DNA from 3 places in the Arthrobacter sp. TmtSoilC48 genome. Region 3 is predicted to be linked to each of the others. Evidence: riboswitches for the same ligand, from Rfam matches in the RefSeq annotation. Region 3 holds a riboswitch; each other region holds the start of a gene.
What was found. Region 3 has a riboswitch for cyclic di-AMP ahead of AC6I97_RS20445 (aggregation-promoting factor C-terminal-like domain-containing protein). Riboswitches for the same ligand answer to the same signal wherever they lie in the genome.

Region 1: another riboswitch for cyclic di-AMP. It lies ahead of AC6I97_RS19490 (M23 family metallopeptidase); the one in region 3 lies ahead of AC6I97_RS20445 (aggregation-promoting factor C-terminal-like domain-containing protein).
Region 2: another riboswitch for cyclic di-AMP. It lies ahead of AC6I97_RS00275 (NlpC/P60 family protein); the one in region 3 lies ahead of AC6I97_RS20445 (aggregation-promoting factor C-terminal-like domain-containing protein).

The regions. Positions count from the first base shown of each region.
Region 1 is NZ_AP046049.1:4,232,115-4,239,305, reverse strand. It holds gene serC (phosphoserine transaminase) at 1-866, opposite strand, end outside; gene AC6I97_RS19495 (iron-dependent transcriptional repressor DtxR) at 1,171-1,866, shown strand; cyclic di-AMP (ydaO/yuaA leader) riboswitch at 2,066-2,295, shown strand; gene AC6I97_RS19490 (M23 family metallopeptidase) at 2,302-3,132, shown strand; cyclic di-AMP (ydaO/yuaA leader) riboswitch at 3,278-3,441, shown strand; gene AC6I97_RS19485 (C40 family peptidase) at 3,446-4,174, shown strand; gene AC6I97_RS19480 (NlpC/P60 family protein) at 4,273-5,025, shown strand; gene AC6I97_RS19475 (HNH endonuclease) at 5,353-5,853, shown strand; gene AC6I97_RS19470 (NTP transferase domain-containing protein) at 5,896-6,816, shown strand; gene AC6I97_RS19465 (molybdopterin molybdotransferase MoeA) at 6,813-7,191, shown strand, end outside.
Region 2 is NZ_AP046049.1:46,580-53,770, reverse strand. It holds gene AC6I97_RS00300 (NAD-glutamate dehydrogenase) at 1-1,132, opposite strand, end outside; gene AC6I97_RS00295 (hypothetical protein) at 1,264-1,752, opposite strand; gene hutG (formimidoylglutamase) at 1,809-2,768, opposite strand; gene AC6I97_RS00285 (NCS2 family permease) at 2,842-4,284, opposite strand; gene AC6I97_RS00280 (copper resistance CopC family protein) at 4,398-5,021, shown strand; cyclic di-AMP (ydaO/yuaA leader) riboswitch at 5,195-5,363, shown strand; gene AC6I97_RS00275 (NlpC/P60 family protein) at 5,367-6,134, shown strand; gene AC6I97_RS00270 (NAD(P)/FAD-dependent oxidoreductase) at 6,317-7,009, opposite strand.
Region 3 is NZ_AP046049.1:4,454,369-4,461,559, reverse strand. It holds gene AC6I97_RS20460 (ABC transporter substrate-binding protein) at 1-474, opposite strand, end outside; gene AC6I97_RS20455 (LacI family DNA-binding transcriptional regulator) at 643-1,680, opposite strand; gene AC6I97_RS20450 (glycoside hydrolase family 13 protein) at 1,851-3,620, shown strand; gene AC6I97_RS20445 (aggregation-promoting factor C-terminal-like domain-containing protein) at 3,841-4,653, opposite strand; cyclic di-AMP (ydaO/yuaA leader) riboswitch at 4,659-4,816, opposite strand; gene AC6I97_RS20440 (sensor histidine kinase) at 4,951-6,444, opposite strand; gene AC6I97_RS20435 (response regulator transcription factor) at 6,448-7,188, opposite strand.

The sequences.
Region 1 (7,191 bases), 220 kb from region 3:
CAGGAGTAAATGCGGCTGGCAGAGTCTGCCGTGCGCTTGCTGGCGAAGTCCAGTCCACCATTGCTGTTGAGCCACTGCACCTGCGCATCCAAAGTCACCAGCGTGGACAGTGAAGGTGTGTTGTACGTCTGGTTCAGTTTGGAGTTGTCGATAGCGGTCTGCAGGTCCAGGAAGTCCGGAATCCAGCGGTCGCTGGCCTTGATCCGGGCCGCGCGCTCCAACGCTGCCGGGGAGAACAGGCCCAGCCACAGGCCACCGTCAGAGGCGAAGTTCTTCTGCGGGGCGAAGTAGTAGACATCCGATTCGGCGACGTCGACGTCCAGCCCGCCGGCGGCTGAAGTGGCGTCCACCAGGACGAGCGAACCGTCATCGGCGCCTTCGACGCGCTTTACAGGGGCTGCAACACCGGTTGAAGTCTCGTTCTGGGGCCAGGCATAGACGTCAACCCCGGCCTCCGCCTGGGAGACCGGCCGCGTGCCGGGCTCGGACGTGATGATGGAGGATGCATCCAGGAAGGGGGCTTTGTTGGTGGCCGCGGCAAACTTGGAACCGAATTCACCGAAGGAAAGGTGCTGGGCCTTTTTCTCAACGAGCCCAAAAGCTGCTACATCCCAGAAAGCAGTGGAACCGCCGACGCCGAGGACAACCTCGTAGCCCTCGGGTGCACGGAAGAACTGGCTGAGTCCTTCGCGGACCGAACCCACCAGGTTCTTGACCGGCGCCTGACGGTGGGACGTGCCAAGAATGGTGGTCGATGCGGCAGACAGGGCCTGGACCTGTTCCGGGCGGACCTTGGACGGTCCCGCGCCGAATCGTCCGTCCTTGGGCAGCAGGTCGGCGGGAATAGTGATGCTGTTGTCGCTCACGTGTGGCTCCAATGGGTATCGGTTAGAGAGGGGGAGGTGGGCAGGTGGCATCGGCTGCCCCTTCGACTCCCTCATTCTGCCTGACCGGACCCAGCGTCAGGAATCTGCGGGTGTCATAGTCCGCCACGTGGAATGCCGGATCACCACAGGCATTTCGACCCAGGGAAAAATTATCCAGAGTAATTCCAAATAAGCTAGGCTTGGATTGACGTTCCGGAGGTGTCGGTTGCACACCGTCCACCTTGGCTGGGACGCGGTACGGTGGAGATTACGCAAGAAATGCGTTCGAGGAGAGCTGAGCTGGATGACGGATCTGATCGATACCACTGAGATGTATCTTCGGACCATTTTGGAGCTTGAAGAAGAGAACATCGTGGCTCTTCGCGCACGCATCGCGGAGCGTCTGCGGCACTCGGGTCCCACGGTTTCCCAGACCATTGGACGCATGGAGCGTGACGGCCTGGTGATTGTGTCCAACGACCGCCACCTGGAGCTGACCGAAGTCGGGCGCAAGCGGGCCACCGAGGTCATGCGGAAGCACCGCCTTGCCGAGAGGCTCCTGGCGGACGTCATTGGTCTGGACTGGGCGTACGTTCATGACGAAGCATGTCGCTGGGAACACGTCATGAGCGAACGGGTGGAACGGCGGCTCTATGAGTTGTTGCAGCACCCCACAGAGTCACCATATGGCAACCCTATTCCGGGCTTGGAAGCCCTTGGCGGCCTCGCCAACCAGCCTCTTTCCCGCCTGGACGTGAACCTGCTGCATGCGATGGACGGGTACGCTGCCGATTCGCGTGTAGTGGTCAGCCGGCTTGCTGAACCCATCCAGGTTGAGCCCGAGCTCCTCACCCAGCTCGATGAAGGCGGAATTCGTCCTGGCGCAACCGTCTCCTTGGAACGGGTGGGGGAGTACATCTCCGTCCGCGTTCCGGGCATTGAAGGAGCACTGGAGCTGCCTCCCGAGGTCGCTGCGCACGTCTTCGTCGCCGTCAGCTGACTCTGACTTGCCCTGACCACGGGAGTGTCGGATCTCACTTTGTGGTGGTTGGCGCGCGTATGACCTGCGGCTTTCCGCGACTGATGATATGGAGCACCCGCAACACGGTCGTTTTGGAAAGATAACGAATTTATTACTGCGGGCTTTAATCACCTATAGTTATCTACTAGCGCCGATACCAAAGCGTTACCTGATCTGGAGCCGAGCTCTGCCAGCAGATCAGGTGTGTCATCAACTACTGGCAGAGGCGGGGGAACCACAAGCGGCTGCCTAAAGAAGCAGCCTTGGGGTGAAGTCCGCAGCAGAAGTGCCTACTAACGCAAGTCCTTCCGGGGATACCTGTGTGCCGTTTGCGCTTCGTGCGGACCGGGTCTTTGAACTCTCTGACCCGAATCCGACAGCTAACTTCGCAGGCTTTCCAGAGAGGAACAGAGTTTGACATCGCAGAACGTCAGGGGCCGTCGCCGTGCGTCCGGCCCCACTGCTGAGCTGCGGCCAGCCCGCGCCGCAATGGAGATCCGGCCACGCGACACCCCGCGTCAGGTGCGCCGCCGTAAGAGCCCGTTGCGCCAGGTAGCCGACTTCGCGTCAGCCAGTGGTGTAGGGCAGAAGGCCGGTGTCGCGCTTGCAGCCACCGGACTTGCCCTGACTGTAGGTCTGCCTGCCACAAGCCCCGTCATGGCCACGTCGGAATCGGGCCAGACCGAGGCGGCGCTCTCCGTGCCCGGTGGCAGCCAGCCCGAAGTTTCTGCAGCAGCCTCTGCCAAAATCGATTTCAGTCGTGCCGCAGTGGCCACCGCCGCTGACCCGGACGGCAAGCTCAAGCAGCTGTTGAGCGCCCAGTCAGCGGGGAGCATTCAGCGTGCTTCCTCACTTGGCACCTTGGGAAGTCCTCTGGACAAGCTGGTCACGGCATCGCCGTTTGGCTACCGCGTCAGCCCCCTTACCGGCGGCACCGGTGACTTCCACCGTGGCCAGGACTTCGTGGCCCAGTGCGGAACCGCCGTCCACGCCGCCGCTGCAGGCAAGGTCACGTTCGCCGGGTGGCATGAGTACGGCGGAGGCAATCGCGTTGTGATTGATCACGGCAACGGCCTTGAGACCACGTACAACCACCTGTCGTCCTTCAACGTCAAGGTGGGGCAGACTGTCAGCCGCGGCGATACCGTCGCGCTGAGTGGCACCACAGGAGCATCTACCGGCTGCCACCTCCACTTCGAGGTCCAGGTAAACGGCGAAGTCGTAGATCCCATGGGCTGGCTCTGAGCAATTTGATGGTTGTCTCTCGCATCCATGACACGCCCCGTGACCTGAATGTGACATTCACGAACATCTGTTGTACCGTCTAAAGCGCATCGGCTTTTTAGGGGGCCGGTGCACTTGAGTGGATTGCCTAGCTCTGCCACCACTCGAGGTCCGTTCGCAAAAATCGTCTGGCAGGGGCGGGGGAACCAATTTTGGTCTTCGAGTCAGAAGACCTTGGGGTTAAGTCGCAGAAGCTTCCTTGAAGCCGCGCGGCCGGATGACTCCCATCCGAATCCGACAGCTCACCTCGCAGGCATTGGGAGAGGCTACCTTCGTGTCATCACGCACTACCCCTGCGCGCCATCGCGCCGAATTGGTTCGCACGAACCCGTTGAACACCCTTTCCAAGGCTGTCTCAACCAATGCAGGCACCGTAGGCCGCCAAGCCGCCGTTCTGGCCGCAGCCTCGGGGCTCGTTCTCAGTGTTGGACTCCCGGCCCAGGCCGCTGACACCGACGTTTCGAAGTCGGAATCTTCCAGCACCCAGCAGTTGGTCGCCACCGCAGTTGTTACCGCGGAGCCCACCGCAACGGTTTCCTTCGAAAGCCCCGTTGTGGTCACCAAGGAAGCTCCCAAGGTTCAGCGGGCCTCCCAGCGCACGTCGACCGAAGACCAAGCGAACAGCACCCTCGGTGCCCTGTCCTCCAAGGCCAAGGATGCTGCTTCAAGCGCGGCAGCCTCCGGACTTGCAGCAATTGCCTACACCGGCATCGGCCACCCCTACGTTTGGGGCGGCACTTCCCCCAACGGCTGGGACTGCTCCGGATTTACCCAGTGGGTTTACGCCCAGGCCGGCATCAGCATCCCCCGCGTCAATGCCTGGACGATCATGACCCCCACCAGCACCCCTGCCCCTGGCGACCTCGTCGTTCAGAACGGCGGAGCCCACGTGGGCATCTACGTCGGCAACGGCATGATGATCAGCGCTTTGAACCCCAGCCAGGGCACGCTCCTGCACTCCGTGGCCTCCACCGGCACATCCTCGTTCTACACCCTCCGCTAGGAAATCCCATTCGGGGTAAGCCAGCATGCCCCCCAAGTGCTGGCAGCCCATAACCCGCGTGCGGTCCCAGCGTGCGCGGCTACGAAAAGAGAGTAATCATGACCAGTGCAAACAAGGTTGCACGGCATAGAGCTGAGGCCCCCAAGACCAGCTCACTTGCCGTCATTGCCAAGGCTGTCAGCGACAACGCCGGTGGCGTTGGCCGTCAGGCAGCAGTGATCGCAGCTGCGTCGGGCCTTGTCCTGACCAGCGGAGTTGCTGCCAATGCTGCGGACACCAACGTTCAGCGGGAATCTACGTCTGCTTCCACCCTTGACGTGCAGTCGGTTGCCCAGGCCACCATTGCTGCTGATTCCAGCGTTGCCATCTCCTATGAGCGCCCTGTGGTCAAGACTGAGGAAGCCCCGGCTCCCGTCGTCCAGAAGGCGACCGCCAAGGAAGCTCCGGCTGCCGGTGGCACCGCAACTTTGGCGGTCAACGCTGACGCGTCCGCAGCCAAGGCGCCCGCTGCATCCAGCGGCCTCGGTGCAGCTATCGCTGCAGCGGCCTACGCACAGCTCGGCGTCACACAGGACTGCACCATGCTGGTGACCAACTCGCTGGCCGCGGTCGGTATTCACTTCCACGACTGGCCGGCCGGCTACCTCTCCCTCGGCCGCACGGTCAGTGCAGCTGAAGCCCAGCCTGGCGATCTCGCTTACTACGCCAACGGCGGCTATGGCGGAATGGCACACATCGCTGTTTACGTCGGCAACGGCATGGCAGTCCACGGTGGATGGAACGGATCCACCACGGCACTGTTCAGCGTGAACGTTGGCTCCGGCCCCGTTTTCATCCGCGTCAACGGCTGATCACTTACTTCACGGAACACCCCGCAGGCTCAGGTCGGCGGGGTGTTCTGCTTTAATCACCGGTTTTCGTGGCAGCCAGAGAAGCGGGCTGCCGACACCCAAATCCGGGGGGGCGCAAGTCCGATTCCGTGGCCTCAGGGAATGTGCGCGTCCTCTGCAAGGTGTCCCGCGCATGAATTTTCGCCAACACCACAGCCGAAACGACAGAAAAATTCGTTGATACGGCATACAAGTGCTTACCCTTGTGTTGTCGATCCACAGCCCGTACAAGCAGAGGGCAGCCGGCCCTCGTGCCCCTGACGGGTGCGGCCGTGAAGAGGTACGTGCATGCGCACACTCGTTCTGAATGCTGGATATGAACCGCTGGCGGTAGTAACCTTCCGCCGGGCGCTGGTCCTTGTGCTGACTGGAAAAGCTAGCGTAGTGGCCGAAGGCGACGAGCCTGTCGTCGGGCCACAGGAGATTCTCGGACGACCATCCGTGATCCTTCTTAATCGCTACATCCGGCCCCGGTACAACAGGATCACCGCCGTGAGCCGCCGCGGGGTACTCCGCCGCGACGGCCATCGCTGCGCCTACTGCGGGAAAACAGCCCACACCATAGACCACGTCCACCCCAAATCCAGGGGCGGCGCGGATTCCTGGGAAAACCTGGTTGCGGCGTGTTTGAAATGCAACAACGCCAAGAGTGACCACACGCTCGCCGAGATGGGTTGGAAACTTCGTTTCAAACCCGGCGTGCCCACAGGAACCATGTGGCAGATCAAAGAACTCGAGAAACCTGCGCCGGACTGGGACCCGTTCCTGTTGCCGGAATCCGCCGCCTGATCGATTTCTGTTGCCCTCCCGCCGTCCGGGTACTCTGGGCGGATGGAGTTCAACGCTGTGATTCTGGCGGGTGGCAGGGCCACCCGCCTCGGTGGCGTGCCCAAGCCCGGATTGACGTTCGACGGCGCCAGCCTCCTTTCGCATGCCCTGCAGGCCGCACGAGGAGCCTCCGCTGTGGTTGTGGTTGGTCCGGACACCTCTGGTATCGGCGGTGTCCTGCCTGATGGAGTTCTTAGTGCCCGGGAGGAGCCGGCCTTTGCTGGCCCTGCCGCTGCGATTGCTGCCGGTCTGGCGGCCCTTCATGAGGCGGCGGCTCTTCGGCAGGCAGTCAACCCAGCGCCATGGACGCTCGTCCTGGCTTGCGACATGCCGCACGCCGCCAGGGGCATTGCGCCCCTGTGGGAAGAACTGCGTGCGCACCCCGAAGCGGAGGGCGCCATGGCCGTTTCAGCCGATGGCCGGCAACAGCCTCTCCTGGGGGTTTACAGCACCCGGGCTTTGGAAAGGGAAGTTTCCGCAGCTTCTGCAACTTCGGGGTTAACGAACTCTTCAGTGTTCCGGCTGCTTGCTAGGCTGAACCTGCTGGCCGTTACTGTTCCCGATGGGTCTACCGATGATGTGGACACATGGGAGGACGCTGCGGCCCTGGGCATACACAACGAGCAGGAGGCGGACATGAAGAGCCAGGAAGAGACGCTCGAGGACTGGTGCCGCACACTGTTGCAGGCCTTTGAGCTTGAGGGCGTTGAAGTGGATATCAATGAAGTCCTCGCAGTGGCAGGAGTTGCCGCCCACTCCGTGGTGCGGCCTGCCGCGCCCCTGACTACGTTCATCGCCGGTTACGCTGCTGGTATGGCCAGGGGGATCGGCCAGGCGGCGGACGACACCGCCATGAGCGCCGCCCTTGACCTGGCCCGCCAGGTTGCCAAGCAATACCTGGAGCCCGGGACTGAGGCGGAATGACCGAGGCCCCCGGACAGGGCCACCACGCGGCACACACATGGCATGAGGCCCGGCAGCGCGCCTTCGACGTCGCTGCTCCGATCCCGCCAAGCCCGGTGCCACTGAAGGCCGCCTTGGGAAGGACGCTTGCCTCGGACGCGGTCGCCGTACAGGACATGCCGCACTACGCGTCCTCCGCCATGGACGGCTGGGCCGTCAACGGAACAGGTCCTTGGATTCTTGTTGAGCCCGGACACAGGCTTGCTCCCCACCAGGCCAGTCCCATCGTTACCGGGGGACTCATTCCGCCAGGCGCGAAGGCTGTTTTGCGCACCGAGAGCGGGGTCATTACCACCGACGACGACGGCCTTCCAATCCTTGCGCTTGGCGGGGCAG
Region 2 (7,191 bases), 4.4 Mb from region 3:
CCGGACGAAGAAAGAGCCGGGTGCTATGGCGTTCCTGGAGCCGGAGGATCTCGCGCGCACGGATGGCCAGCTGCCCGGCATCAACATGGAACAGTTCGTCCCGCGGATACGCCTCCAACACCGCAAGGAGCTCCTTGGCGTGATGTGACGACGCCGGGTAGCCGAAGGCCCGCAGCACTTCCTGCACTGTGTCCCGGATGACCGGGATCTGCTGGGCCGGGCGGGCCGTTGAGCTAGGGGAGAAGAGGCCAACAAAAGTACACGCGCTGGTGTTGGTGCCGTTCCCGTCCGCTGTGGCAATGCTGATCTCGTCGAGGTAGGCACGGCGAAGAACCGTTGAGCGAAGCGTGGATTTGGTGAGTGTAAGCACCTGGCCGGAAACCTCGCCTGGCGCCGCAGGACCGGCCGCATCACGGAGGAGTCCGAGCCCGCGGCGCCCGCGGAATCCCAGGAACACAAAGTTCCCGTCGTCCAGCCACCGCAGCAGCTCCTGCGCTTCACCCGCCGTCCGGTCTTTTGCCCCAGACCCCTCCAGTGCACCGATTTCGTGCAGCAGTTCCTCGTGGATGGCATCGGCGTCCTCGGCCGCTGCCCGGACATCACCCAGGACCTTGTTCAACCTGCCCACCAGCAGCTCCGCGCTCGCGTTGTCCGGAATCCGGGGGATCTCGATCGCTATCCACGCCTCCGTGAGCCGTCCGCCGTCGTTCCCGTCCGTCGAAGGTGCCGGCGTCGCCCGCGCATGATCTTCGGAACGTTCGACGCCGGTGGGCAGCCCCGCGCGGTGGGGTCCCCTGTGGATATCGATCAGGCGGTGGGTGGCGGGGTCCCGCGTGACGCTGAAAGTCGGGTGGACCAGAAGCCGGATGGAAGCGGTGTCGCGAGAGATCTCGGCCGTGACGGAGGGAAGGAGATAGGGCATGTCGTCCGTGACAATTGCCACCAGGCTGGTATCTGTTTCGTTCAGGACCCCGATGACTGCTTGTCCAGTCTCACGGCGTTCTGCCAACGAGCGGTGATAGCGGGCCCGTTCCAACAACGTTTCAGGTGTGTAGCTGCGGACGTCGTCGTCCGTGACGTGCTCGTAGTAGTCGGTCAGGAATCCGTCCGCCGGCTCCGTAATTGGTGCCATGTCGCTGCGCCTCCGCTGCGCAAAGGAGCGGCCGTGCTGCTGCGGTCGGCAAAGTCCATGCGCCTCATTTCATGATCGCTTAAATCCCGCGAGATGACAGTTGATGACAGTGTTTGGGCAAGACATTGGCATTAACTGCCATCTCGCGGAGGCCCGGCTACCGAAAAGCTGCGGAACGTTGCCCTTGGTCTGGCCAGCCTCGAAACGCCCGCGGCCACCACGAGGGTGAGAATGGCGGCAGCTGCGTGGGTGTAGAGCATCAGGTCAGCAGCATGCAGTTCCCCTGAAGCCGGCTGACTATCGGCAGGAACCGCCACGGGCTGCTGGGGCTGCCCGTGCAGATGGTCAAGGAACCCGACCCCGGAAAATGAACCCCCCAAAGCCTCGAAACCGAAGAACAGCAACTGCTGTGCCACGCCGGACAGCAGCAGCAACAAGATGGGCCCATGGATCCAGCGGGCAACCAGCTGCGCGGCCAAGGCAGAGAGGGCAACGAAGCCCAGAAGAACGGGCATCGCCGGGGCGCCCCCACCGGAAACGACGTGTGCGGCAAGGCCCAAAGCGACCGCAACGGGTCCTGCCACCCAGGCCCACTTGTCCTGCACAGGAGTTGCGCCCATCGCCGTCCTTCCCTTCCCCTCAGGCTAAACGCAGGACAGGGACCGGGAACAGGCCTCTATGCCAACAGCGTGTTTACCAGCCTTGCTGCCACTTTCGCGGTTCGTCCATCAATATCGAACTCCGGGTTCAATTCGGCAACGTCCAGGTGCAACAGCGTCCCGCTTGCCGCTACCTGACGGCAAACGGCACTGATCACGGACAGCGGCACCCCAAACGCGGCGGGGGCACTGACGCCGGGCGCCACCGAAGCAGGCAGGACGTCCAGGTCGATCGTCAAGTACAGCACATCGATTCCAGCCACGAAATCGGCTACGAACGTCTCGACGCGCTCCGCGGAACAGTCCTCGTCCAGCAAGTACTTCACGCCCAGGCGGTCAGCGGTGTCAAAGAGCGTGCGCGTGTTGTTGGGCTCCGAGATTCCGACGACGGCGTACCTCAGTTCGCGTCCAGCGGCGGTTTCCTCCTGCGCCATCTGCAGGAATGGAGTCCCGGAGCTCGGGGTCGGCTCGTCGCGCAGGTCAAAGTGGGCATCCAGGTTCAAGACACCCAAGCGCTTTCCGCTGCGCACCGCATTGGATCCGGCAACGCCAAGGTAGCTGGCAAATGCCGTCTCGTGGCCGCCGCCCAGCATCACGGTGAGGTTTCCGGCGTCGAGCAGTTCCGAGACGGCGCGTCCGGCGCGCTGCTGGCCTTCTTCCAGTGAGTCGTCCTCCACAACCACGTCGCCGGCGTCGAACACGTCACGGTCCAGGTGGAAAGCCAGGGGAGCCAGCGCCGAGCGGATGGCGGCCGGAGCCGCGGAGGCACCCGCACGGCCCTTGTTGCGCCGCACTCCGGCGTCGCTGCAGAAACCCAGCACGACGGCGGGACGCGAGGCGCCGGGAATGGCCGGGGAAGTAAGGGGTTGGATGGCCTGCCACCAGCGGCGATGTTCGTCGCCGTCGCCGTCAAAGCGGCCGGTCCATGGTGCGGGAAGGACGTCTACGGAAGGGTTGGTGCTGGTGTTTGGAGCCATGCTTTAAGCACACCCCACCAGCGGGCCAAAAAACAGCTATAGCGTGCTGCAGTGTCCGGGATGCCGGACATCGCTACTTGACGCCCAACAACTCCTCCACAGTTCCAATGCCAAAGAACAGCAGGAACGCAGCCGCCACTGCCCACATCAGGGGGTGGACTTCGCGGGCACGGCCCTGGAAAGTGCGGATCAGGACGTAGGAGATGAAGCCTGCGCCCAGGCCGTTGGCAATGGAGTACGTGAATGGCATCAGGGCGATAGTCAGGAAGGCGGGAATGCCAACGCCCCAGTCCTGCCAGTCGATCTTGCCAACCTGGGACACCATCATGAAGCCCACCACCACAAGCGCAGGAGCCACGGCTTCGAACGGGACCAGGTTGATGAGCGGCGTGAAGAACATGGCCACCAGGAAGAGCAGGCCCGTGACAATGGAGGCGAGACCGGTCCGGGCGCCCTCGCCAATGCCCGCGCCCGATTCAACGAAGATCTGGTTGGACGAAACGGAGGCACCGCCACCGACGATTGCGCCCAGGGCATCAACCTGCAGGACGCGGTCCACATTGGGAATGTTTCCGTGTTCGTCCACGGTTCCTGCCTCGTTGGCCAGGCCGACCATGGTGCCCATGGCGTCGAAGAAGATGCTGAGGAGGATCACGAAAGCCAACAGCGCAGCAGCCACGAAACCGAGGTGTTCAAAAGCTCCGAAGGGGTTGGCTTTGCCGATCAGGGAGAGGTCAGGGGCGCCCCATTCGGAAAGCGTCGGCGCAACCAGCGACCAGCCGCGGGGGTTGACGTTCTTACCGTCGAAGCTGGGACCAATGTGAAGCGTGAATTCGAGGATGGCGGCCAGGGCGGTGGACACCACGATGCCGATCAGGATTGCCCCGCGGACCTTTCGCACCACCAACGCAATGGTCAGGACCAGGCCGACAGCGAACACCAACGTCGGCCAGCCCATCAGCTTCCCATCCACGCCAAGGCCCAGCGGGACCGTGGTGCCGGCGGCATCCGGAATGCGGCGGACAAAACCAGCGTTGACCAGCCCGATCAAGGCGATGAACAGGCCAATGCCCACCACGATTGCCGTCTTGAGCGCTTCCGGGACGGCCCTGAAAACGGCGGTGCGGAATCCGGTGAGTACCAGGATGAGCATGGTGACACCCGAAAGCACCACCAGCCCCATCATGTCCGGCCAGGTCAGTTCCGGGTGGGAGGCAACCGTCACGGCGACGAATGCGTTCACTCCCAGGCCCGTTGCCACCGCGAAGGGGTGCTTCGCCCAGGCGCCCATGAGGATCGTGAGGATGCCCGCAACGAAGGCAGTGGTTGCCGCTACGGCCGTGAAGCCGAGCGATGCTCCCCTCGAGTCTGCCCCGGAGAGGATCAGCGGGTTCAGGACCACGATGTAGCTCATGGCGAAGAAGGTCGCGAAGCCGCCGCGGATTTCCCGCGAGTATGTGGACCCGCGCTCGGAGATCTTGAAGTAGCGGTCGATTGCAGAACCTTGTTTAAGCATGAAGGTCTCCGGGGATCGGGGGAGTTTGCTCTCAAATCCTATGCCCGCCAATGTGGGGTGCTGGAACGATTCGCCTAGTCTGTAAGGAAGCCAACACTAGGAGAAACCGCCCCATGCGTACCATCCGCCCGCTTCTGGCCGCCGTCGTAGCCGCTCTTGCTTTCGCTTGCGCGTTGCTGCTTGGAGCTGCTCCGGCCTCCGCGCACGACGTCGCCGAATCAACAACCCCGGCCAACGGTGCCAGGGTGGCTGAAGTGCCGGCGTCGGTATCCATCACGTTCAACAACCAGCCACTGGCCATCGGTTCCGGCGTGACCGTCACCGCCGGGGGCGAAAACTGGGCAGATGGCGCAGTGGAAATCATCGACAACAGGGCTGTCCAGAAGCTGCGTCAGGGCGCTCCAGCCGGCGAATACACCGTGGTGTGGCGCGTGGTCAGTTCAGACTCCCACCCGATCGAGGGAACCTTCAAGTTCACAGTTTCCGGGACAAGCACGACGACGGCGAGCGGCTCGGCAGGTGCCTCCGCCCCGGCTTCGGCGGCTGTTCCGACGGCGGGCACAGCGGCCCCCGGTACGGAAAATACTGAGCCGGCTCCGGCAGCTTCCCAGCCCTTCCCCTGGAGCATCGTTGGCCTCGCTGTGGTGGCGATCGGTCTCGTGATCTTCCTCGCTGTTACAGCCCGGAAGAAGCTAGCGGCCCCCAACGACCCGGATGGCGAAAATTCCCCGGAATAGCGGGGTTTTCTACATACTTGCGAAGATCTCGAAACGGTTACTGCGACACGCCAAAAACGAACTGCTCGTTACGTAAATGTGACTTTGCGGTGATCTTCCCGTAGGGTTGTACCTGTGCCTGTTCCACGTAACGGGCATTCCGGTCTGATTGCCTAGCTCTGCCGCAGTCCGGAATCCGTTCGCAGACAAACCTACGGCAGAGACGGGGAACCCATTTTGGCCCGCTTTCAGAGCGCGCCTTGGGGTGAAGTCACGAAGCTTCCGCTGCACAGCGGGGGATAGTGGCCGGGTGACTCCCATCCGAATCCGACAGCTAACCTCGCAGGCATCGGGAGAGGCTCTTTCATGTCTTCACGCATTCTTCGCGGCCGTCGTAAGGCGGACAGCGTACGTCCTAATCCGTTCATCTCCATCTCCAAGGCTGTTGCCAGCAACGCCTCCGGCGCAGGTCGCCAAGCCGCTGTCATCGCAGCAGCTTCAGGCCTGGTCCTCACGGGCTCCATCGCTGCCCACGCAGCAGAGACCCCTGTTCAGCGCGACTCCAGCCCCGCTACTGTCGCCGAGACCGTTACCGAGGGTCCCACCAAGGTTGTTACGGCCGCATCGACGGCCACCATCAACTTCGAGCGCCCCGCGGTTGCTTCCGTAGCGGCTCCCGTCATTGAAAAGCCGGCTCCTGTTGCTCCGGCTCCGGCGGCCAAGAAGGCGCCCGCAGCGGCTACCGTCCAGGCCGCTGCAACTACTACGGCTACCGCCCCAGTGGCATCCGCGCCTGCTGCAGCTCCGGCTGTTGGTGGCATCAACGCTGCCATGGTCGCCTCGGCTTACGCCCAGATCGGCATCATGCAGGATTGCACCGCGATGGTGGAACGGGCCCTCGGCTCTGCCGGCATCCCGGTTGGCGACCTCGCACCCATGCAGTTCCTGAACTACGGCAAGGTTGTCAGCGACCCCCAGCCCGGTGACATGATCGTCCAGTCCGGCCACGTAGCCATCTACATCGGCAACGGCCAGGCCATCAGCGGTGGCATCAACGGCAACCAGACGGGCATCCACCCGATCAGCTGGCTCACCGCAACCGGCCCCATCACGTACGTACGCGCTGGCGCCTAAGCTTCACGCTCCAACTCAAAGGCCGGTGCTTTCGAGGACAAATGTCTTCGGAGGCGCCGGCCTTTTGGGTTAATTTTTGTTCTTTTTAGGAACATGCTTTGGTTGGCTCGATCGTTTCAAGGCCAGGGTTCTCCGCCAGGTTTCTACGCGCAGGGTTCCAGGTAAAGGCTCCAGGCCAGGTTCTAGGCGAGGGCGATGCCCGGCCCGGCGGGGAGGGCCACCTTGGATGAGATCGCTTGCCCCACTGCCTTGGCTTGCCGTAGTACTTCCTTGGGCGTGGGTGTAATAAGTTCCCCAACGCCCACCAAGTGCATCCCGACTGCACGCATGGCTGCCACGAAGTTCTGGCCTATGGCGATTCCCAGATCGGCAAGCATTCGGCGCAGCTGGCTCTGGGCGCAGCGCGTCACCACGATGTGGTCTGCCAGGAGAACCCCGCTGGCTGTATGCACGGCCCATTGACGTGGGGTGGATTCGAGGGGGCCATAGACGCTCATCCCAGCCCTCAGGCTGCCCGTGGTCAGGCTTGCAACGGGTCCGTATCCAAGCTGCAACGACGAGTCGCCGCCCAGGAAGTCCAGCCGAACAGCGCGTGTGGTGGTGCGGACATCCAAGTGATGGCTGGCGGCGTAATTGCGCAAATGGCGCAGGATCTCGTTGCGCTCCTGCATTGCCGCGGGATCTGCTGCGTCGCAGCGCTGGAGCATTCCCGTGTGGACCGCTGGTCCGGTGGTCGATAAAGAACCAAAGCCATCCAGCACGATGGAACCGACGCCGTAGCGGCTGAGCTCGCTGGCAACAGCCAGGCCGGAGAGGCCGGTGCCGATCACCACGGTGGTAGTCCGTTCCGTGACGGAATCAGGAGTGAGTGACACTGCTTGGGTTCCTCCTTGACGTGTGTGCCTTTCGGCAGCGCGCTGGATCGCGTCCGAGTTCCCCAAGCGGCCGCAAATAAATGGCCGGGTTGTGTCCTGGGACACCTTTGCCGGCCATTCGGTGACTCGAACACTACCGAACTTTTTCTGCCATGGATAGCCTCGGCGACAGCGTGTTTTGG
Region 3 (7,191 bases):
GGACTTCCATGGCATCTGATACGTCTTGCCGTCGGCAGACTTGTACTGGTCCGCGAGATCGCCAGTTCGGTCCTTGATGTACTGGGCGCCATCCGGGAATTTGTCCAAGGCGACCAGGCCGCCTTGCTTCTGGAACTGCGGCACGGCCACGGGTGCCGTGTTAAAGACCAAGCACGGGGCGTTGCCTGCTGTGATGGCTGCTCCGATGACTTCCTCGGAAGATTTGCCGGCAGGGATCTCCTGGGCGTCGATCTTTTCGTCCGGGTGGCTCGCGTTCCACGACTCCACCATTGCCTTGCCCCATTTCACCTCGAACTCGTTGTTGGAGTACCAGATCTTAATGGGGCCCTTGGCTGAGGCGGCAGCATCGGCGCTGGTGTTTGTTGCACCGCCTCCGCAGCCGGCCATTGTGGCTCCCAGCACCGCCAAGGCTGCCAAAGACACTATTCGCATCGAGGTTTTTCCGTGCTTCATTGCAACTCCTAGATTGAAAATGGTTGGTGCGTTTGTTGCCTGGTCCCCGCAAGGCGGGAAGCATGCCACATCAGGTGCCGGCGTTGATGAGCCCGCTGCCCGGGCGTTCCCAGCTAGAGGGCGAGACTGTTGTGTTGCCTTGCGGCGACGGGAGACTGCTCGGGTGGCCTAGGCCGCGGACCTGACGGGACCCGTGGATCCACGGACCAGTAACCGTGGGGCCGGCAGTAGGATGTCCTCGGCCGGGGTTCCATTGAGATACTTGAGCAGCAACTCCGCCGCAGCTTGTCCCCACAACAGCGGATCGGCGGCAATCGTGGTTAGTGGGGGATTTAGGTATTGGGTGATTTCGGTGTTGTCGTAGCCAGTGATGGACAAGTCCGCCGGAACGGTGAATCCCCGCGTTTGGGCCAATGATTGTCCGGCGATGGCCATGAGGTCGTTGGCATAAACAATGGCGGTAGGCCGGTCCTGGCGGCTGAGGAGGGAATCGGTGGCAGCTGCGCCGCTGGCCGCAGTAAAGTCCGCTTCAATGAAGAGGTCGTCCTTGAGGCCTGCTGTTTCCAGCGTCTTTGACCACGCCCCGCGGCGGCTGCGGCTGTGAATGTAGTTCTGTGGCCCGCCCACGTGGGCAACGCGGGTATGGCCCAGCGAGATCAGGTGTTGCACTGCGGAGCTGATGCCATCGGTATCGTCCATGCAGACTGCGGGAAAAGGAGAGTTGGATTCCGGGCGATTGAGGGTAACGGCGGGTAGGCCCAGCTCATCCAGCAGAGCCAAGCGGGAATCGTCGTTTCGCATGTCAGTCAGGATGACACCGTCAACGCGGCCATCCTCGGCGAGCTTTCGGTAGCTTTGCTCCTCTGTTTCTGGTCCGGAAGCGATGGACAGCACCAGGGTGTATTGGTGCTCTACCAACGAGGTTTCAATCCCTGCGATAAAGGCAGGGAAGAACGGGTCTGTGCCTAGTAGTTTCGCATCGCGGGCAACCACAAGGCCCAACGCATAGGCCTTGGACGAGGACAACCCTTTGGCCCGGATGCTGGGCTTCCATCCCAGCTCCCTGGCAACTTGGAGAATCCGTGCCCGGGTTCCTTCACTGACGCCCGGCTGGCCGTTCAACGCGTAGGAGACAGCGCCCTTGCTGACACCGGCTGCACTCGCGACATCGTTGATGGTTACGGCCATTGCGTCTCGATTCTTCATTAGGTGACCGACGTCACTTGACCGGTTCAGTTGTTTGTAAGTAAACCGGTTCAGTTGAAGTAAGTCAAGGCTCTCGGTAATCGGAGATTTTGGCTTAGGGTATTCCAATGTTCTCAGAATCCACACCGATGTCAGAGAAGCAGGCGTCACCCATCAGGCTTGACCAGGCCATGGAAACCTCTCCTTCCGACCAAGACTGGTATAAGAAGGCGGTGGTTTATCAGATCTACGTGCGAAGTTTTTGTGATTCGAACGGCGACGGCGTAGGCGACTTGCAAGGCATCATCGGGAAACTTGATTATCTTCACATGCTAGGCGTTGACGTCCTCTGGCTATGTCCCGTCTATGTGTCCCCGCAGGATGACAACGGCTATGACATCAGTAACTACCAGGACATCGATCCCCTTTTCGGCTCCCTTCGGGATGTCGACGCACTGATTAATGGCCTGCATGACCGCGGTATGAAGCTCATCATGGACCTGGTGGTCAACCACACATCGGACGAACATCCTTGGTTCGTGGAATCTCGTTCCAGCAGGGACAACCCCAAACGTGACTGGTATTGGTGGCGGTCATCCGAGGCTGCGCCACCAGCACGTCCGGGTGCGGAACCCAACAACTGGGGCTCAGCATTTTCCGGGTCGGCTTGGGAATTTGATGAATCTACGGATCAGTATTATCTACATGTTTTTTCGCGAAAACAGCCTGACCTCAATTGGGAAAATCCGAACGTTCGTGCTGCGATTCATCAAATGATGAATTGGTGGCTCGACCGCGGCGTGGACGGGTTCAGAATGGACGTCATCAATTTCATTTCGAAGGTGCCCACCTTGCCTGATGGAGTAACTGAACCGAACAAGCCCTACGCGGACGGAAGACCCTACTATGTCAACGGACCGAGGCTGCATGAATTTCTGCAGGAGTTCCATAGGAATGTCTTTGAACACCGTAACGACCAAATACTCACGGTTGGTGAGATGCCGGGAGTGACTGTGGAGGACGCGGTGAGGTTCACGGAGCACGGCGGCCCGGGGCTGAACATGATTTTCCAGTTCGACCACATGACCTTGGACATGACGCGCGGCAACAAATGGCTGCCCGGGGAGTTGCGGCTTGAAGAGCTGAAGGCGTGCTTGGGGCGTTGGCAGGAGGGGATGGCGGAGCGAGGCTGGAACAGCCTTTTTTGGGGTAACCATGACTCAGCTCGCGCCGTGTCCCGCTTTGGTGACGATAGCGAATACCGCGTCCAATCGGCCAAGATGCTCGCAGGGGTCCTGCACCTCCACCGGGGCACTCCCTACGTTTACCAGGGTGAGGAACTAGGTATGACCAATATGGTTTTTGACGCGATCAGCGAGCACAGGGACATTGAAGTCCTCAACTATCACCGGGAAGCTAGCGGGCACGGTGGGCAATCTGAGGCAGAAATCCTGAAGGCGGTGCGTCCTCTTAACCGCGACAATGCCCGCACACCGTTTCATTGGGATTCGACTCCCGGGGCTGGTTTCTCCAGTGGCACGCCATGGATAGCGGTGAATCCCAATTCCAGTTCCATCAACGCCGAGGCACAAATCGATGATCCGGAATCTGTATTCACGTTCTACAGGCAACTAATCGGGTTGCGCCACTCCGATATTGTGATCTCGCACGGCGACTTCAGGATGCTCTTGCCCTTCGACCGGAATGTCTATGCTTTCATGCGTTCCCTGGACGGAGTGGAGATGCTTGTCCTCGGCAACTTCTCAGATCGCGAAGTAGAAGTGGACATCGATGACGCTTCCTGGGCTTCTGCGGATCAGGTGCTTGGCAACTATGCCACTGAAGCATCGCTGATGATGCGCCCTTGGGAATTGAAAGTGTTCCGTCGCTTGCAGCCTCCTGTGGCTGCCATCTCGAATCAGCTATCCGTCCTTGACGAAACCGGGGGTCGACCAGAATGACGGGAGGTCGCTGATGTGTGGACCAGAACGCTCGCTCTGTGATCACCTGGCTCCGGCGTCAAAGAACCAGGCTTCGGCCTTGGTGCGGCGAAAACCGCCCCGCCTCCCGCCCGGGCGCATCAGTAGATCACTGCTGCGAACGGCGGAAAGCGGGGCGGCAATCGGGCCCTGCATGGTTTGAGCCCGCTGGGGTGGGCTCAAGCCCGCTTATTGAGTTGGCTTAGTACCAGTTGTTGGCCAAGTGGAAGGCAAGGGCCGCCGAGGGGGAACCGTAGCGTTCCTTGATGTAGTTCAGGCCCCACTTGATCTGGGTCTGGTAGTTGGTCAGCCAGTCATCGCCTGCGGTTGCCATCTTCGAAGCGGGCAATGATTGCACGATTCCGTAGGCACCACTGGAGGTGTTGGTCGCGGTGGTCCGCCAGTTGGATTCCTTCTCCCACAGTGTGTTCAGGGCAGTCATTTCGCCCGGACCCCAGCCGTAGTTGGCGAGGATGCTGGCGGCGTATGCCTTGGCAGCGGCGGGATCGTCCACGGCCTTGGGAGTGGCGGCTGCGGCTGCGGCTGCAGCAGCGGCGGCATCGGCAGCCTGCTTGGCGGCTGCATCAGCGGCAGCCTTTTCGGCGGCGGCCTGTGCGGCAGCTGCCTGGTCGGCGGCGGCTTTCTCGGCCGCAGCTTTTTCGGCGGCGGCTTGTGCCGCAGCTGCCTGGTCTGCAGCGGCCCTGTCTGCAGCGCCCTTCTTGGCAGCAGCATCCAAGGACGCCGAGATTTCAGCTGTTTTGTTGCTGGCCTGGGCGGTAGCCTGCGTCTCGGACGCCCGGCTCGTTTCGGGGAGATTGAATGCGGCGTTTGCGGCCTGGCCAAGCGATGCGACGCCCAATGCTGCGGCAACGACTCCTGCAACAACAGACATTCGTTGCCCGGTCTTGCCGCGGCGTGCAGCGTTCTTCAGAACGGTTTGCGACTTCGTCAGGGGAGCGTTGTGTTCGTCACGGTGACGCGCGGAAGGGCGCGTCTGATCGTTGAGTTCAGACATGTGTGATTACCTCTCAGCGCCTGCGGAGTTAGCTGTCGGGTTCGGATGAGGTCATCCGGCCGCGCGCGTGGCTGCGGCTTCACCCCAAGGGCAAGGAAAGTACTGTGCCCGGAGACTCTGGGTCCCCCGTCTCTGCCTCGAATGAGAACGGAACTCCGGGAAGTGGCAGAGCTCGGCGCATCCCGGGTGTGGGCCAGTTAGGGGCGACCCACCCTTTCGAAGGTACAGGAGGTTTCGGCTTAAGTCACATTTGGGTAACAGAGATCACGTTCACGGCGAGTCATGTTGCCCGATTCGTTATATGCGTTCGTTCAAAGCTGCGGGGAGTCGGAGAGTGAACTCCGTGCGTCCCGGCTGGGACGTTACTTCCACGCTGCCGCCATGCGCCTGGACGATGGATTCGACGATTGACAAGCCCAATCCGGAGGTCCCTTCCGACCCCGATCTCGCCGCGTCAGCCCGGGCAAAACGCGAGAAGATTCGCCCCTGGAAAGCAGTCGGAATACCAGGCCCGTTGTCCGTGACTGTGACCACCGCGCTACCGTCGGCGGAAAGCATGACGCCTGTGACCACCGTGGTACCTGGATCGGTGTGCTTGCGGGCGTTGGACAGCAGATTGGCCAGCACCTGATGCAGCTGGGTTGCGTCCCCGCGCACCGTAATGGGCTCGTCAGGGAGTTGGAGCTTCCAGATGTGGTCCGGTGCCATCACCTTTTCGTCGCTGACTGTCTCGATCACCAGCTGCGTCAGATCAACATCCGTGACCTTCAACGGCTGGCCTTCGTCCAGGCGCGCCAACAACAACAGGTCCTCCACAAGCGTGGTCATCCGTTCCGACTGGCTCTGGACCCGCGCCAGCGACTTCCTGCCGTCCTCCGTGAAGTTCTCCGTCATACGAAGCAGCTCGGTGTATCCACGGATGGCGGTCAGCGGTGTCCGAAGTTCGTGGGAGGCATCGGCAACGAACTGCCGGACCTTGGTTTCGCTCTCCTGACGGGCTTCCAGGGCCCTGGAAACGTTGTTGAGCATTTGGTTCAAAGCGTGGCCCACGCTGCCAACTTCAGTTCCAGGATGAGCGGCCGACGGCGGTACGCGCACCGCGAGTGCCACCTCACCGGCGTCGAGGGGAAGGCGCGATACTTTCGTTGCAACCTCCGAGAGTTGCTCCAGTGGCCGCATGGTCCGGCGGATGATGACGGTGCCGGCGAGGCCGATCAGCACCAGGCCGCCAAGTGAAACAAACACCATGGTCCATACCAGCGAGGCCTCGGCATTTTGCTTGTCAGCCAACGGCAGGCCTGTCGCAATCACATCGCCGTAGTTGGTCTCAACTGCCACCAGCCGATAGTCGCCGTTGGACAATGAACGGTCTACGGGCCGGTTGTCGCGGGGGAGCGAGAGCAGGACCTGCTTGTCTTCTGCCGAGAGTGCGACCCGGCGACCGTTTGCGTTGAGGAAGCCCGAGTTGATGACCGTGGAACCATCGATCCTCGCGTTAAGTGTCCCGGCGCCCTGGCCACGGGCCTCAAGGGGATCCGGCCGACCGCTGGAGGGAAAGTTCGACGGCGGTCTGCCGAAGTCATTCGCGCGGCCTGACGCCTGCTCCAACTGCTTGTCGAGCTGTTTGTTGAAGTACATGTCCATGGAGGCGTAACTAACCACTCCAACTGCACCGCAAATCGCCACCAGCAATGCCATCGCCACCAGGACCAACCGCGTGCGCAGATGCCAGGTGGAGGGATTGAGCCAGTTCCGCTGGGTCTTACGGGCTACTCCGGAAGAGGTGGACAAGATTCAGTCCGCAGGCTTGATGACGTAGCCAGCGCCACGGATGGTGTGGATCATTGGCGGGTGGTTGGCTTCGATTTTCTTGCGCAGGTAGGAAATGTACAGTTCCACGATGTTGGCCTGCCCGCCGAAGTCATAGTCCCAGACGCGGTCAAGGATCTGTGCCTTGCTGACCACCCGCTTGGGGTTCTCCATGAGATAACGAAGAAGCTCAAACTGCGTTGCCGTGAGCTGGATGTCCTCGCCGGCGCGCGAAACCTCCCGTGTGTCCACGTTGAGGGTGAGATCACCCACCACCAGTTCCGCTGTATCCATGGCCGCAACGCCCGAGCGTTGTACGAGACGGTGCAGGCGCAGGAGAACCTCCTCCATGCTGAAGGGCTTGGTGACGTAGTCGTCCCCGCCGGCGGCCAGGCCAACGATGCGGTCCTGGACAGCGTCCTTGGCCGTGAGGAACAGTGCGGGCACTTCCGGCGCGAAGGCGCGGATCCGGTTGAGGACCTCGACGCCGTCGAATCCTGGAAGCATCACGTCCAGCACCAGCACGTCGGGGCGGAAGTCCTTGGCAAGCTTCACAGCTTCCGGTCCGTCGGCTGCCACCGCTACGGACCAGCCTGCCATGCGGAGGCCCATGCTCATGAGCTCAGCGAGACTCGGTTCGTCGTCCACCACCAAGGCTCGGATGGGGGAGCCGTCCGGGTGGGAAAGCTGGGGAAGGTTGTTCGTCATGGAGTGCGGGGATGCCATGTG